DNA from 4 places in the Trichocoleus sp. DQ-A1 genome. Region 1 is predicted to be linked to each of the others. Evidence: predicted binding sites of a transcription regulator. Region 1 holds the regulator's gene; each other region holds the start of a gene.

Region 1 (4,393 bases):
TCAATCCGCTGCCGAATTTGTTGGTCGGTCATGTTTGAAGGATCGGCAGATGTCGTTGCTACGACTTCACCAGTGCGGAATACAACTTGATTGGGTGCGGCGTCTGCAAAGACTTGTACCTGCTTTTCTCCCTGGACATAGTTACCAGCCGAAAAAACTCGGACTACATAGTTTCGACCATCCTGAATCTGGTTGATCAGTTGCTCTACTTGTGCCTCTGTAATTTGCACGACCCGTTCGTTCGCCACCTTGTTGAGACCGGGTTGGGTCGCTTTAATCGCTGTCCGATTCGCTTCCCGTAACAGCTGCTCAATGACCTGTCGGGCTGCGGCTGGCTCGACAATACGAAAAACGCCAGCCGCCAGAACCTGACCGCGCAGCAGTGCCAGACTACCCTGACGCAAAGTTTGATAAGACTGGTAATACTGTTCTAAGGTTGCCACTTCCTGCTCTAGGGAAGCTTGTTGTTTTTCGAGTTCTTTAAGGCGATTTTCTCGCTGGGCAATCACCTCATCTCGTTGAGAAATTTTGTTGTCAAGTAGAGATAAGGCTTTGTCTCGCTGGGCAATTTGCTCATCGCGATCGCTCAGGCTCTTCCGAAAGGCAGCAAGTTTCTCATCAAGTTCGACAAGGGCTTGATCCCGCTTGAGAATTTGCTCATCGCGTTGGCTAATTGCTCGGTCTTGCTGGGCAATTTTTTGGTCGCGCTGAGTCACTTTCGCTTTGAATTCAGTAATTTCAGCTCTGACTTGATTTCGCTGCTGGAGCAATTCTTGGCGTTCTGCTTGAAGTTGTTGGATTTCCGAACGTAGCGTCTTCGCTTGCCCAGAGACAGAGGTCAGCTGTTTTTGGGTTTGCTGAAAGCTGCTGGCGACCCGACTCAGTTCGCTTTGAGTTTGATTTAGTTGCGCCTCCGTCTGGCCTTGTTTAGCCAGCGCAGCTGCCAAAGATCGATTAATCGCATCTAAGCGCTGCTGAGCGACAGATTGCTGGGTGCGAGCTTGAGCGAGTTCCTTTTCGACTTGCTCTTTTTGGGCGGCGGTTTTAGCAAGTTCGCTTTCGGTTTTCCGTTTCTGCTCGTTCGCTTTAGCAATATCCTTACTTGCTGTCTTGAGTTTTTTCTGCACTTCTTGAAGTCTAAAAACTCCAATCCGCAATTGTTCGCTGGTCGCGAAGATGATTGTTAGTGTTGAGGCAGAAATCGTTAGCCCCGTCAGAATCGTTACCAAAACAGCTGTTTTGCGGGGACGCAGATTGAACAACGACAGGCGTGCTTTTCCCACGCGCGTGCCAATGCGATCGCCTACCGTTGCGATGACGCTTCCCAACACTAAAATAGACAAAATTAGGAAGAGCGCACTGTCGGTCATTGTCTGCTACAGTCATTCCAGTTACAGCCTATCGCATTGCAGGCTAGAGAAAGGGTTAACAGGAATTAAAGATCGAAGGTGAAATCGGAAAGGTTAAAGGTTGGAAGGTTGAAAACTATCCGCTTAAAACCTGAGACCTTTTAACTCAACCCCGACTAAATGTTAAAACTTGATAACCTGCTGAGCTACCATACCGTTTTAACCGACAACCTAACCGACAACCTGACCAGAGCCTCTAGCTGTTTTCAAGTAAACTGCTGACTCAGTGTAACTGGGTTGTGTACCGTAATTTTTTTCTTGTGGATAGAAATCATTTTTTCCTCCCGCAAATCTCCCAGTAAGCGGGTGACTGTTACCCTAGTGGAGCCAATTGCTTCAGCGATCGCTTGGTGAGAAAGCTTCAGATCGATCGTAATTCCATTGGCGGTAGGAACGCCAAAATCACGGCACAGAATCAACAGAAAACTCACCAAGCGCGATCCCATATCTCGGTGAGCTAATGTCTCAATCATCATTTCTGTTTGCAAAATGCGCGAAGAAAGCCCCCGCAGCATCAACATCGATAGCTCTGGATTATCCTTGAGCGATTGCTCTACCTGATCGATCGGTGCCGAAAGCAGCTCCACTGGCGTAAATGCTACAGCGTGATAAAACCGATCCGAACGATGCCCTGTAATTAAGGACAGTACTCCAAAAACGCTGTTTTCTCGCAGCAGCGCCACGGTAATTTCTTCCCCAGCTTCATACACGCGAGACAGCTTTACTGCACCTTTGAGCAAAAAGTATACCCGTTCAGCCGGGTCTCCTGGGAAAAAGATCGTCTTGCCCCGCTCAAAAGTTTCCACCACGGGTGGAAACGCCCCACCTCCCAGTTGACGGAACACAGCTGCTAGCGGTCTATCTTGCGTCACTGCCACTTCCTTTTTCCTAAATGCTGCCCTACAGACTTCTGCAACTTTCTGTCGGAGGAACTTTAACCATAGCAAAACAACTATGAGAGTTTTCTGACATTAGACACAGATAAACTGACTTCCAAGCGGTTTTTGTGCTATTTGATACAAAATTTTAAAGTAGTTTCCCCGGCTACCTTCTTTAGTTCTCTCCCTGCTCAAGGCAAGTAAGATTATGACGGAAAATGTTGATATCTTGACAGTATCTGCGCTATCGGGTGGGATGCATGGTGAGTAAGGAGGCACGCTCCTTACCCGTACTAGACAGCCTTGCTCCGGGCGATCGCGATCTTGAATACTCCCCTAAATCGGATATCCTCTAATATTGCCTTCAAAATCGACATTTATGCTAGATTTAACCGGAAAAAACGCCCTTGTCACCGGCATTGCCAACAATCGATCGATCGCCTGGGGGATTGCTCAGCAACTGCACCAAGCGGGTGCGAATCTAGGAGTAACTTACCTGCCAGACGACCGAGGCCGCTTTGAAAAAAAAGTGGCAGAGTTGGTAGAACCCCTCAACCCCAGCTTATTTTTACCCTGCGATGTCCAGAATGAGACCCAAATTCAGTCTACATTTGACGCCATCCGCGATAAGTGGGGCAAGCTAGACATCGTGATCCATTGTCTTGCTTTTGCGAACAAGGAAGATTTATCAGGTGATTTTAGTACCACTACTCGTGCTGGCTTCACCCAAGCTCTAGAAATTAGTACCTATTCGCTGGTACAACTTGCTGGGTCAGCAAAACCACTGATGACAGAAGGTGGCAGCATTGTCACGCTGACTTATCTAGGCGGCGTTAAGGTGATCCCCAACTACAACGTGATGGGAATTGCCAAGTCTGGACTGGAAATGAGTGTCCGTTACCTGGCATCTGAATTAGGACCGCAGAATATTCGCGTGAATGCAATTTCGGCGGGTCCCATCCGTACTTTGGCATCGTCGGCGGTAGGTGGCATTCTGGATATGATCCATCACGTTGAGGAAGTGGCACCGCTGCGACGCACTGTAACTCAGAAAGAAGTGGGAAATGCGGCTGCTTTCTTGTGTAGCGATTTGGCAAGTGGCATTACAGGTCAGGTGCTGTATGTCGATGCGGGATACGAGATTATGGGGATGTAAAAAGAATCAAACATTAAAAATTAAAAATTAAAAAGCAAAGATTCTGCTAATTTTTAATTTTTAATTTTGCATTTTTAAGGCTTTCGCGTCTCCCAAATGCTCAGTAACGTAGGATAATAAACTTAACTTTATTTTCTTGAGTGAGCATCTGCGATGCAGGCACGCGATCGCCAATTTACACCTTCTCCAAGCATTGAACAGCTTTTGTCTCCTCGCATGGCAAGGGTTCCCCGCAAGACGGGCGAAACGGATGTTATCGTCACCGTCAAATTAGACGGGAATGGCACTTGCAATGCAAAAACTGGCATTCCGTTTTTAGACCATATGCTGCATCAAATCGCCTCTCACAGCCTGATTGATTTGGATGTAGCCGCGACGGGAGACTTGGAAATTGATGACCACCATACCAATGAAGATGTGGGAATTACCCTAGGAATGGCGTTGCATCAAGCACTGGGCGATCGCAAAGGAATTGTCCGATTTGGGAATTTCCTCGCCCCTCTCGATGAAGCGTTGGTTCAGGTAGCGTTAGATTTTTCCGGACGCCCCCACCTCAGCTATGGCTTGGAGATTCCGACTCAGCGAGTCGGGACTTATGACACTCAGCTAGTGCGGGAATTTTTTGTGGCGTTGGTCAATCACAGCCAGATGACGCTGCACATTCGCCAACTCGATGGAATTAATTCGCACCACATTATTGAAGCGACGTTCAAAGCGTTTGCGCGATCGCTCCGCATGGCAATCGAAGTCGATCCCCGTCGTGGCGGTACGATCCCCAGTTCTAAAGGTGTGTTATAGGTTTCTTTGCAGATACACCCCGATCAAGGCAATGAGAGTTGGGGAAATCTTCACCCAGCTCTCGTTTCATTAGACCTCCTGCATGAATGGTCAAGTAGTGTGCCAGTTCATAATCGAGATTGCACAATAAGGGAGTAGATCAGCATCAAGAC
Region 2 (4,393 bases), on a different contig from region 1:
TAAAGAATATTAACAAAATCTTGTTTAACGATACCTGGTTTTCTAATTCATCTTCTTCTGTCCCTGGTAATCTCCCCCAGCCAAGTAAAACTCTGTTGGGGTTTTTTGATTGGGGAATCGGCACCCGCCAAGCTTGGTTAGTTTTCGCAGCTGCGTCTTTTCTGGTATCCGTGCCAGTGTTTGTGCAAGCCCCTTTAGTGCGGCTGCTACCAGAACTGAGTTTAGTAATGACAGCCGGGTGGGTTTGGCTGAGCGTGGTTCTCAGACGGCGTCCTGCGACTCATGTGTGGGGAGATTTGCTGCTGGGATTTAGCTGGAGTTGGTTAGCAGGGTCGATTTATTGGGGCTGGCTGCGCTGGGAACCCACGATCCACTTGCCGGTGGAAGCCATCGGTTTACCGTTTGCCTTATGGTGTTTGACCCGCCGTTGGGGTCTTGTCGGCAACCTATTTTATCTTGGCTCCCTGTTTGGCACGGCAGTAACAGATATATACTTCTACTTAGCTGGTTTGATTCCACACTGGCGAACCGTCATGCAAGTTGCACCAAGCGAGGCATCACTGGTTTTTCAAAGTGCGATCGCTCAAGTCAGCACCCCCTGGGGAACCAGTTGGGCACTCGTGCTTCTCGGAATCCTATTAGGTGTTGGTCTGGTACCATTGCGATCGCGCCAGCTGCATTGGTGGGCCTTTGGTGGAGCCGTTTTGAGTACAATCTTGGTAGACGGTCTGTTTTGGCTGGCTGCTACTATGGCTTAAAAATATCTTGAAAGTGTCCCCTGAAAAATTTATTCATGTCGGGACATCTAGTTACAAAGGTTCCCAAATTACCCATCAAGCTCCAGAAGAAAGCTAAAATTTAACCACTCCATACGATGCGTCGTTGCTTCTCTAGCCTGTGGTGACTTTGCGACCCACTCCTTACTTACTCCTTCGTACCGAGTCCGGCAATCGCTATCTCCCCTTGGTAAGTAGTAACTGCTGGACAGTTGGTCGCAGTGACGACAACAATTTTGTGTTGCCGGATCGTTGGATTTCTCGCAACCATGCAATGTTGCAGTGTACCGAAACCGGCGAGTTCTACCTAATTGACCTAGGAAGTCGCAACGGCTCCTTTGTCAATGGCAGACGAGTCAGTATTCCGGTTACTTTACGCAATGGCGATCGCCTTACCTTTGGTCAGACGGATCTAGAGTTTCACTGCCCTACCGCCAACCGCAACAATGAGCCATTGCCAAGCGGGGACAAGGATACGCTGACTTCGACTTTGCACGTACGCCGTCTGATGTCAGTCATGGTGGTAGACATCCGCGACTTCACAGTTCTCACCCGGCAACTAGATGAAAAAATATTATCGGCGGTGATTGGTACTTGGTTCCGTCATGCAGGAAATATCATCCGAGAGTATGGCAGCTGGGTTGATAAATATATTGGCGATGCGGTCATGGCGATTTGGTTTCATGGACCCCAAGGAGTGACCGATGAGGATATGCTCAACATTTGTCAAGCAGTGAGCGCCCTCCATAAAATCACAATGGATTTGAGCAATAAATATCCCGTGCCCTTTCCGCTGCGAATTGGGGCAGGAATTAATACGGGTTTTGCAATGGTTGGGAACACGGGCAGTGGCGATCGCCCCGATTACACCGCGATTGGGGATACGGTGAATGCGGCATTTCGTCTGGAATCTGCCACCAAGCAACTGGGTCTGGATATTGCTGTGGGAGAAACCACTCACGAATATCTCATCTCTTTGGCAAAGCAAGAGACTGGTTTTAAGCAATATATCGTCAATCTAAAGGGCTATGAAGTGCCCACCGTGACCTACGCAGGCTCCTACGCTGACTTAGATAGTTTTTTGCAGGTCAATACGCTCAATAAAGACTAAACAGCAATAAACAATTAGCAATTTTGCACAATTAGCTGAACGTGGAAAACTTCCGCAAAGGCTTTCGCCACTTCTTGGCGCACCTGGTGCAAGTCAATTCCGGGTACGAACTGGGCAAGACTGCCAACCGACTTATCAGCAATGCCGCAAGGGACAATGCGCTCAAATCCGGTGAGGTCGGGACAAACATTTAAGGCAAAGCCGTGCATAGTAATCCACTTGCTGACCTTAATGCCAATCGCTGCTACCTTACAGCCTTCCAGCCAAACGCCAGTCATTCCGGCAACGCGATCGCCCTTTAACCCGTAAACATCCAGCACCCGAATCAATACCTCTTCTAACTGCCGCAAGTACCAGTGCAAATCTTGCTGGTAATAGCGCAGATTCAGGATTGGGTAACCCACCAGCTGACCCGGACAGTGGTATGTTACCTCACCCCCCCGTTCCACTCGGAAAACCTCCCAGTCGGTTGCTGCGGGGTCAAACTTAAGAAATTCTAGACTGGCTCCCTGCCCAAGCGTGTAAACCGGCGGATGCTCTAGCAAAATCAGGGCATCCGCCAGACTAGGATCGTTGATGCGTTCGGAAACCAGCGATCGCTGCCAGTCCCAAGCTGCCGAATAGGGCATCTGCCCCCGATTGTATAACCGGAGTTGGCGCAGTTGCTCCGAGGCTTTCCCAGCAGACCCTTCAGACTTACTTAAAATCATGGCAAAAATCAACAGTAATTTGACTTATATTTTTTGCATAATTAATCTGCTGGAATCAAGAAATGTCAAAAGATGCAAAGGATTCTGAAGAGAAGTCAAAGGCATAAGTTCTCTAGAATACAAAGTGCTAGTGTTGAAGTTATAACCTCAAGTGTTGAGGGAGGATGTCTCTTCAAAATAACCCCAAAGATAGACTTGGAGATCGCAACCAAGCTGGGGAATGTACATTAGTTAAATAGCACCCTAGGAAACCTAAACAAGAACATCGGCAGTTGCTTATTTGCGATAGGGCTGCTGACAACCCCTCTAGCTGAGGGACTGCCAGCAAGAACATCCTAGCAACAGTGTGAAATCGGTAAAAATTTGCTACTGCTCAAAGTTTTGGCTCCGTTCAACGTTTGCTAACACCAAAAAACGGGAACGCGATCGCTACTGAGAAAGCCGCAATTCTGCTGAGCTTTCTAAATTATCACAACGGTACAGCATGGAGTATCCGGTATGAAGCTTGTTATCCACGGCAAAAACATTGAAATTACCGACGCGATTCGTGAGTACGTAAATCAAAAAATTGACAAGGCAGTCAGCCACTTTCAGAGTTTGACGAGCGAAGTAAACGTGCATCTTAGTGTGGCTCGCAATCCCCGGATAAATCCAAAACAAGCCGCTGAGGTGACTATCTTTGCCAACGGTACAGTAATCCGTGCTGAAGAGAGTAGCGAGAGTCTCTACGCGAGCATCGACCTAGTTGCCGATAAAATTGCCCGCAAACTCCGGAAATATAAAGAAAAGCGTCTGGATAAGAAGACCCAGACTCAAATGAAGACTGGCATTGTGGTAGAACAAGAGCCAGTGCCAGAGGATCTCATTGGTTCTCGCACCCCCGAACTCCCCTCAGAAGTGGTGCGTACCAAGTACTTCGCAATGCCGCCAATGACGATGGACGAAGCCTTGGAACAGTTGCAGCTGGTGGATCATGACTTCTATATGTTCCGCAATGCTGAAAGCGGTGAGATTAACGTCATTTATGAGCGCAACCACGGTGGTTATGGAGTAATTTTGCCGCGTAACGGGAATGGACATACCCATCACAAAAATGGCAAAACTGACAACCACAGCACTGGAACGCCAGAAAAGTCAAGCTCTGCAAAAGCGTAAACAGAACTGAAGAGTATCTAGATTCTCGTTCGCAGACTCTTAGTTGACTCTGATTTGATCGGGTAGGAGCATTCTTTGTGGATGCCCCTACCTTCCTGATTTCACAGGATCGCCCCACAGGTTGTAGAGAAACTTTTTCTTGCAAATCGCACTCGCCACTACTGTGCTGGTATTGATTCCAATTTAGGTTGCGATCGCTTTCCCCGCCTCATTACGAAACTGAGCGATCGCACCTTGCATTGCTCGTAGTTCATCTTCTGAAATTCTTAAACAATTTGTCTACATAACACTTTGTTGAAACCCTAATTTCTAACGATCAACACAAATAAGAAATTAGATAAACTTAGCGTCACAGTAGTTTTATCCCTGGGTTTTCTTAGGCAGCCACTTGCAGGGATCGGTCAACTAAGTGCTGCTGTCTTTCCCTTCAAAATCAGCCAGATGCAGTTGAAACTTCAAAACAACTTCTTTCTCAACTTTTAAAGGAGCTAGTTGGCAATAAGTAGGATCGTCGTTGCGATGAGTGGGTCAACATGACCAAACCTATATTAAGCCAGAGGATGAGAAGGATAAACAAGTATTAACCTGAGACAAGCGGGTTGTACAAAAAACAGGTTGGTAGAGAAAAAGGAAGGTAAAGT
Region 3 (4,393 bases), on a different contig from region 1:
GCGCACTTGCATCCGGCGTACTGGTGAGATTGAGAAACTGTTTGCTAGAAGTTTCAATCAACCCACCATTTCCAGAATAAATGCCTCCCCTTGCCGTTAGTGTCCCGTAAATGCTAGCTGTATCATCTGCAAAAACAATGACTTTTCCACCATTCCGGTTGTGCAGTGCGTCGGCAGAAATCACCGAGTCGCTGCTAACCAATGTTTGTAAGGCATTTGGCACTTTGCCTTGACCCTGATAATCACCGCCAATCAGTACCGCACCGCCGCCATTGGTGCCCGAAGCGTTAATATTGCCACTAATGACACTCGCTTGGTTGCCCAAGACATAGACAGTGCCGCCGATTTGACCCGATACATTCAGGGTGCCAGAAGCAATCGCAGTACCCGGTTGTGTGCCAATTTCAGCACTAGAAGCAGTCAATCGTACCGTGCCATCGCTATTGACGGTTAATCCTGTGGCATTCGCGAGATTTCCGCCCGTTAGCAGCGAAGGCAGGGAAAGGGGAGTAAAGGGTAGCGCGGCTGTATTTGAGCTAGGTAGCGGTTGAATTTCTAAACTTAGAGGGCTGCCGGGTAGACTCAGCCGCACTAATTTCTCACCCGGTACACCGACTACAGCAATTTGCCCCCCAGTCGCCCTCATCTGCCCCGTAGTAACTGCCGTGCCACCTAACAGGGTTAAATTCCCCGATACTGCCAAATTCCCCGCATTGATAATGCTTCCAGGTTGAGGAGTGTTAAAAATAAACTGGTTGGGCGTTCCGACCAATGTAGCGTAGTCATTCGCCCCAATTGCATTAAACCAATTACTGCCAAAACCGATACCTGTGGCAGTGGTGACGGTAAATGAAGCAGGAACATTTAGGCTGGCATGAGAACCAAAAATAATGCCTGCTGGATTCATCAAGAACAGGTTGGAGTTTCCCCCTGTGACTTGGATTAATCCATTGATATAAGAAGCATTCCCACCTGTAACGCGCCCTAAGATATTTTGAATATTAGGGTTAGAAAGAAAGTTTGCAATTTCCCCAGAATTTAACTCTAGCTGCTCAAAGCTATGAAAAAGATTTGCTTTATCCTTTGAGAGCGTGCCGCCGCTAATGTTAAAACGGTTCCCCTCTGGAGTAACAATTGTGCCGGTGCCGTCAGCCGCTGGGGTAATCGGCTGTGCTTGTACTGGTTGAAGCGAGTTAGCGATCGCTGTTAGTGAAAACACTACCAGTAACAGCCTTATATTTCTAACGGCTGACATAGTTATGTACTTACCCTGTTGTCAATATCCCTAAAGTAACATTGACAGATTCAACGTGTTAGGAATGCTTTTATTTGTTTTAGCTCTTAAAAGCGATCGCCATCTGTAAATAAATAAAATTGTCTGGCTTCCAGATCGCTCAATATTGGGAAGCCAAACAATTTTGTATCTTCTCTATTCTATTGATTGTGCCGATTATGCGATCGCAGGTTTGAGTCCCCGATCACCCATCAACAACTTTTAACGGAAGTTGCCTGGATTTAGTCGAGGGTTGGCTCGATTCGAGCGCATAGGCACTCCGCCTTTCAACTGGGTGCCGGTGCCACCATCAGCTCGATCTAAGAAAGGTCGCAGGTTAACGCTTTGTGACCTACGGCTGGAGCGATTCGTGCTGCCGCCGAGGGAAGATAAGCCCAAGTTTAATAGATCGTTGAGCATCTGAGCATCCCGACCCCCAACAAAGGTATTGACGCCCTCTGTCACCTGTCCGCTGTCAGCAGTGCTGATATTTTGGAAAACGCGATCGCGGATTAACTGCGGATTTTCACCAGGAGGTACAGTAAGGACAATCCGACAGTCTGGATTTTTCTGAGTCGTGATGCAAACAACGTTGTAGTTATTTTCCACCGATGCCCGCATTTCCTGAAGACCATCGGGTCGATAAGATTCTAATCTGCGACTAATTTCGTTACAACGTCTCTCCGCAGTCCAACCACCGCCTAAAGGACTGGGAGTTGCCCAAGCATAAGCTTGATCGGGTTGACTTTTCGGGTGATACATCACCATATACTGACTGTTCGTTAGCTGGCAGGTAAACCGTGGCTTGTTAGCAGTTGTACTATTCTCTGATTCCGTTCCTGGGCTAGTGGTGCTATCTGGACTCCCATCGGTGTCTACCACAACATCCCCGTCCGAGGTCTGAGTATTCTCATCTTCTACACCCGGCAGTTGCGCTTGCTGAACAGAACCGGCAAAGGCAATACCGCTATTCAGTAGAATCGCTACACCGGCAGATAAAGCCACACTTTTGACCACTAAGGACTTTGCTTCAAACGCGAACCTAGACAGATGTGGTGACATATCAACAATCCTCCTGTATATTTTTTGACTATCGTTAGCATCATTTGAATTAAATGAGCTAATTTCATAAATCTTTATAAATCGGTCTTCGTAGCGTATACTACGAAAGCACGACTAGAATCCCCCGCTTCCCTGGTAGGAATAAGGGTAAGAAGTCAGGAAAATAGAGCGTGTTTTTCGAAAATTGTCAATCAGTGGGTACTGTTTATCGTGTATCCAATGTTGCACAACGTACCCCCCTAGATGCCATAGTGACGGGAAAACCGAAGCAAAGTTCCCGTAGAACCCTTAAATCATTCAAAAGGAGAAAACAATGTTGTTGGAGGCACAAAAGCCGCTGACAGTTCCCAGACATTTCCTGGAACCGCCTGCGTCCCTAAGCCCAACGCTACTCATGTTTCTAGCCGCCGTAGCGATGGTTGTGCTATCAAACTTTGGTTATTGGCTCTGGGAGTGGCCTCACTGGTGTTGCTTTATCACAAATACGATCGCCTTGCACATTTGTGGAACGGTGATTCATGATGCTTGTCATAATTCTGCCCATCGTAACCGAGTCATCAATGCCATCCTGGGACATGGCAGTGCGCTGATGTTAGTCTTTGCCTTCCCAGTATTTACTAGGGTTCATTTGCAGCATCATGCCCATGTCAATGACCCGGAAAACGATCCAGATCATTACGTTTCTACTGGCGGACCCCTGTGGTTAATTCCGGTGCGGTTTTTATACCACGAAGTATTTTTCTTTAAACGGCAGCTGTGGCGAAAATATGAACTTTTAGAATGGTTCTTAAGCCGCTTGTTTGTCGGGACGATTTTCTATATCTCAATTCAATACCAATTCTTAGGCTACATTCTCAATTTTTGGTTTATCCCTTCTGCCCTGGTAGGATTGGCGCTGGGATTGTTTTTTGATTATCTGCCACATCGCCCTCATCAAGAACGCGATCGCTGGAAAAATGCCAGAGTCTACCCCAACCCCATTCTCAATTTGCTGATCATGGGGCAAAATTACCACCTCATTCATCATTTGTGGCCTTCCATTCCCTGGTATCACTACCAGGATGCCTATTACGCCACCAAGCCCCTCTTAGATGAAAAAGGGTGCTATCAAACTCTGGGAATCTGGCAAGGAAAAAATTTCTGGAGCTTTTTATATGACGTTTTTTTAGGAATCCGTTTTCACAACAAATCACCTAAAAACCTAGAAAATAGCTAATAAATGTCATTAGTGATCCGTCAATGACTAGGGACGAATCACTAACGACAAAAAGCATCAGCGATGAAACGACTGAATCGTTGACTGCGAGGATAAGCTAACCTGAGACAAACTCCAATCCGGTCTTAGGCTTTTAGCTCCCCGCAGATAAGGATGGTAAATCGGTGGATGGGAAGCTGGCAAATTGACGTGAATTAAGAAGCGGATGCAATGCTCCAGCCCTCCCTCCACGTGCATTTGCTGAACATCAAGCAGAGGGACATTGTCCCAGTGGGGACGAGAGCGAGCGATCGCAGCGGGAAAGATCGCATCCAGATCCCGCGTCACCGAGAACGTGGCACTAATAATTAGATCGGGATGTAGTTGATTGTGTACTTCTAATTCATCGAGTAGTTCCGCTACCACTTCTCGAATTGCCTCAGCCGTGTTTTGTGAGGCAGTTGTTGCCCCGCGAATCGCTCGAACTCGCCACTCCACGCAAGCATCCTCCATTTTATAATTGAGATTTTGAATTTTAGATTTTGGATTTCAGAATCATCTAAATCATCTATAATCTAAAATCTAAACTTCAGACTAGGGTCGGTAAAGCCACAACGGCTGACCACTGGTAGAAAGTTCAAATTCTAACCAGTCTATCCCAGCTGATAGACTAGATGCCCCCTGAACTCTGCTTGATACCACACGATTCCAGAAAGGTTTGCGTTCTTCCAGGGTGTAACACTTCGTTTTTTCGGGATCGAGACCGACCAGTTCCGCAGCCCAACGGCGCGCATCTTCCTCAGTGCCGAGCCGGTCAACAACCCCCAGTTCTAACGCTTGTTGACCTGTGAAAATGCGACCAT
Region 4 (4,393 bases), on a different contig from region 1:
AGAACTCCGTATCAGGGACTATAACCCTGACACGGACATCTGCTATGCGCCCTTACACCTCTATCATGTTGTTGAGCTTACTATCAATCTCTTCAGGTAATTTCTTAGGGATCGAGTCCGCCTCTGCCAAGCAACTGCCATCCACGTCTTCCGAGCTAGCCGTATCGCTGAAACGTGGGAACGAACCGTCTCCGGATAAAGGAACCGGACGCCGAGATGCGTTTTCGCCCGAATATATCTCTATCGTCTAGAATTATCCTCTATTTAGCCAAATCTGAACAAGTCATCGATCCGCTTTTCACCTTGCGACTGAGGTCGATGAAAGCTCATTTGAAGGCAGCAAACTAAGCTCTAGCAGGTTTGTGCCAGTGTACTTGGGGCACTATTTGTCTAATTTTGCCTGTCACGGAGAATTTATTCCCTGACAAAAGCTATATATTAGGCCGTCCTTTTCTATAATTAGAGATTATTTACGTTCATGCTATCGGGGTGCTTAGAGTTCAATAGTTTCAGCGAGTGAATTGAACTCACTGCAAATGTGGAAACATAAGCTTTTCACCATTTTCACCAAGGAACCAGTGTTTTGTCCCCTTGCGATGCGATCACCCCTGATATGAGCAACGACCTGGATCTGATCAAAAGCCTTAGCCCCGGTGCGATGGATCAGATCATGTTTTATCTGGCCTTTAGTGCGATGAGAACCGGCGGGCACCGACACGGAGCCTTCCTGGATGCTGCTGCCACGGCAGCAAAGTGCGCGATTTACATGACTTATTTGGAGCAGGGTCAAAATATCCGGATGACGGGGCACCTGCACCACATTGAGCCGAAGCGAGTCAAAGTCATCGTCGAGGAAGTTCGGCAAGCGCTGACCGAAGGGAAACTGCTGAAGATGCTGGGTTCCCAAGAACCTCGGTATTTAATTCAGTTTCCCTATGTTTGGATGGAGCAGTTTCCGTGGCAACCGGGGCGATCGCGCATCTATAGCACCAACCTGACCGCTGACGAAAAGCGATACCTTGAGGAAAAACTGCCAAATAATCTGCCGGATGCCCAGCTAATCAACGCTTTTCAGTTTCTAGAATTAATTGAATTTCTCCACAGTCGTTCCCAGGAAGACTTGCCAGAAGAACGCCGCATTCCTCTAAGCGAAGCATTCGCCGAACACATCAAGCGGCGCTTAATCTATTCCGGCACGGTAACGCGAATTGATTCTCCTTGGGGATTGCCCTTCTACGCCCTCACTCGCGCTTCCTACTCACCCGCTGAGGACGAAGAACGCACTTATATCATGATTGAGGATACTGCCCGCTACTTCCGACTGATGAAAGATTGGGCAGACCGACAGCTAAATGTGATGCGGATACTAGAGGAACTCGATATTCCACCGGATCGCATTGAGGCAGCCATGCAAGAACTGGATATGGTCATCCGGGATTGGGCAGATAAATATCACCGCGCCGACGGTCAGCCAGTGCTTCTACAAATGGTTTTTGGCCCAAAAGAAGAATAAAACACTTAACTCACATTTTCGTTGAGCAGGGTGGGCAATGCCCACCCTGCTTCAGTTAGAAGCTACATCGGTAAAACTTTTGCCTGAAATCGGGGAAAAATTAACTTAGCCTTGTGTAGGCATTGCCCCAATAGTTTGATGCTGAATGCGGGGTTCTACAAACAAATTTGAAATGAGTATTGCTGCTAAATTGACCCACATTTGTATAAAGTTTTCACTCCTCATGCAAAAACACAATCGGGATCATTCGCACACTGCATAGCCAAACAGTTTAGTGTAACAATTTTTACAAACTTACTTTGAAATCTTTTATAGGACTAATTAAGAAGATTGTAAAAATAGGCGTTATAAAACTGCATGACCGGCAAAAAGAATCTTATTGTTATCGGCAACGGTATGGTAGGACACAAGTTTCTAGAACTGATGATCGCTAAAGGAGCGACGCAGGAATGGAACTTGATCGCATTTTGCGAAGAGCCTCGTGTTGCTTACGATCGGGTTAATTTGAGTGGTTTCTTTTCAGGCAAAACTGCGGCAGATTTATCGTTAGTTCAACCGGGTTTGTACCAAGAAAATGGAGTTGAAATCCATATCGGTGATAAGGCAGTTGCGATTAACCGGGAAGAAAAAACAGTTACATCAGCGAATGGGATAACAATTGCCTATGACAAAATTGTTCTAGCAACAGGCTCCTATCCTTTTGTACCGCCAATTAAAGGGAATGATGCGAAAGGTAATTTTGTCTACCGGACAATAGATGACCTTGAGGCAATGTCATCCTATGCGAAAAATTGCCAAACTGGTGTCGTTGTTGGGGGTGGATTATTAGGTTTGGAATGTGCGAACGCTCTCAAAAATATGGGTTTAAAAACCCATGTTGTTGAGTTCGCACCCAGATTAATGCCACTACAAATTGATGATGTCGGTGGCAACATCCTTCGCAACAAGATAGAAGAACTTGGGGTTTCAATTCATACCAGTAAATCTACAACAGAAATTGTCAGCATTGATGGCAAGGTTGCTAAAATGACCTTTGCTGATGGTGAAGAGTTAGAGACAGATATGATTGTCTTTTCTGCGGGAATTCGTCCTCGCGATGAAATCGCGAGAGGATGTGGATTAGCAGTAGGCGATCGCGGCGGGATCGTTATCAACGATTCTTGCCAAACTTCAGATCCAAATATTTATGCTATTGGAGAATGCGCCCTTTATCAAAATCGAATTTACGGCTTAGTCGCTCCTGGCTATACAATGGCAAGCGTAGCGGCAGATATCCTGAGCAAAACAGGGACGAGCAGCTTTACCGGCGCGGATATGTCCACCAAGCTCAAACTGTTGGGAGTGGATGTTGCCAGTTTCGGGGATGCCTTTGCCAAATCTCCCGGCGCTAAAGAAATTTCCGTTACTGATACCATCCAAGGTGTTTACAAAAAACTGGTTTTAAATGAAGATGGTAGCCATCTTTTAGGTGGAATTCTGGTAGGAGATGCTTCAGCTTACGGTACGCTGCTGCAATTTGTGCAGAATGCGATCGCCCTCCCGCCTCATCCAGAAGATTTGCTGATGCCACCCCGCGAAGGCAAGTCTGCCACAGTCGGTATGGGTGTGGAGAGTTTACCAGATACTGCCAAAATTTGCTCTTGCAATAATGTTAGCAAAGAGCAAATTTGTAGTGCCATCCAAGAAGGGCAACTCACTGATATTGCCAGTGTAAAGAAATGCACCCAAGCCGGCACAGGTTGCGGCGGTTGCGTGCCACTGGTAACTGATATCCTCAAAGCTGAGATGAAGAAAGCGGGGATAGAGGTAAAAAATCATCTCTGCGAACACTTCGCCTATTCCCGTCAGGAACTTTATCACTTGGTGCGTTCTCAAAAAATCCTGACTTTTGAAGATTTAATTCAAAAACATGGAAAAGGGAAGGGGTGTGAAATTTGTAAGCCTGCTGTAGCTTCTATTCTCGCTTCAACGTGGAACGAGTATATTTTAGAAATGCCGCATGTGGGGTTGCAGGATACCAATGATTATTACCTGGCAAACATTCAGAAGGATGGAACTTATTCAGTAATCCCCAGAGTTCCCGGTGGTGAACTAACACCAGATCAGCTGATTGTGTTGGGAGAAGTTGCTAAAGATTTTGGTCTTTATACCAAAATTACAGGTGGACAACGGATCGATTTATTAGGTGCGCGGGTAGATCAATTACCCCAAATTTGGCAGCGACTGATAGATGCTGGATTTGAATCGGGACACGCTTATGGGAAGGCACTCCGCACGGTCAAATCTTGTGTAGGTAGCACCTGGTGCCGCTTTGGGGTTCAGGATTCAACCACTTTGGCGATTGAGATCGAACTGCGATATCGAGGCTTGCGATCGCCCCACAAATTAAAATCAGCTGTATCGGGTTGTACCCGCGAATGTGCCGAGGCTCAAAGCAAGGACTTTGGCATTATCGCAACTGAAAATGGCTGGAATTTATATGTATGTGGCAACGGAGGAATGAAGCCACAACACGCAGTTTTGTTAGCAACAGATATTGACAAGGAAACGCTGATTAAATATTTGGATCGGTTCTTGATGTTCTATATTCGCACCGCGAATCGACTAGAACGCACTGCAACTTGGTTCAATAAGCTGGAAGGAGGCATCGAGTACCTGAAGCAGGTAGTTATTGAAGATTCTCTGGGCATTTGTGCTGAATTAGAATCAGAAATGCAGCATCTTGTCAATACCTATCAGTGTGAGTGGAAAGCCACAATTGAAGATCCAGAAAAAGTGAAGCGATTCCGTCACTTTGTCAATTCTGACCAACCCGATCCTGGTTTAGTTCATGTAGAGGAACGGGGGCAAAAACGTCCAGCTTATGACCACGAGAAGGTT

What was found. Region 1 encodes NtcA, which controls nitrogen genes in cyanobacteria. Its sites were predicted from a motif close to TTTGTANNNNNNNNTACAAA; they were not measured.
Region 2: a site for NtcA is predicted at 2,702-2,721, ahead of lipB (lipoyl(octanoyl) transferase LipB). Genes of this name have one in related genera too.
Region 3: a site for NtcA is predicted at 2,423-2,442, ahead of crtR (beta-carotene hydroxylase). Genes of this name have one in related genera too.
Region 4: a site for NtcA is predicted at 1,787-1,806, ahead of nirB (nitrite reductase large subunit NirB). Genes of this name have one in related genera too.

Annotation. Positions count from the first base shown of each region.
Region 1 is NZ_JAMPKE010000043.1:36,874-41,266, forward strand. Features, by position in the region: gene NDI33_RS24900 (DUF3084 domain-containing protein) at 1-1,370, opposite strand, end outside; gene ntcA (global nitrogen regulator NtcA) at 1,616-2,287, opposite strand; gene fabI (enoyl-ACP reductase FabI) at 2,667-3,443, shown strand; gene hisB (imidazoleglycerol-phosphate dehydratase HisB) at 3,597-4,241, shown strand.
Region 2 is NZ_JAMPKE010000009.1:125,255-129,647, forward strand. Features, by position in the region: gene NDI33_RS11505 (DUF3120 domain-containing protein) at 93-758, shown strand; gene NDI33_RS11510 (FHA domain-containing protein) at 898-1,887, shown strand; gene lipB (lipoyl(octanoyl) transferase LipB) at 1,902-2,597, opposite strand; gene raiA (ribosome-associated translation inhibitor RaiA) at 3,096-3,752, shown strand; gene NDI33_RS11525 (hypothetical protein) at 4,368-4,393, shown strand, end outside.
Region 3 is NZ_JAMPKE010000002.1:325,332-329,724, forward strand. Features, by position in the region: gene NDI33_RS03875 (CHAT domain-containing protein) at 1-1,255, opposite strand, end outside; gene NDI33_RS03880 (COP23 domain-containing protein) at 1,496-2,335, opposite strand; gene crtR (beta-carotene hydroxylase) at 2,649-3,551, shown strand; gene aroH (chorismate mutase) at 3,609-4,028, opposite strand; gene sppA (signal peptide peptidase SppA) at 4,125-4,393, opposite strand, start outside.
Region 4 is NZ_JAMPKE010000004.1:115,545-119,937, reverse strand. Features, by position in the region: gene NDI33_RS06220 (hypothetical protein) at 45-251, shown strand; gene hetR (heterocyst differentiation master regulator HetR) at 614-1,513, shown strand; gene nirB (nitrite reductase large subunit NirB) at 1,871-4,393, shown strand, end outside.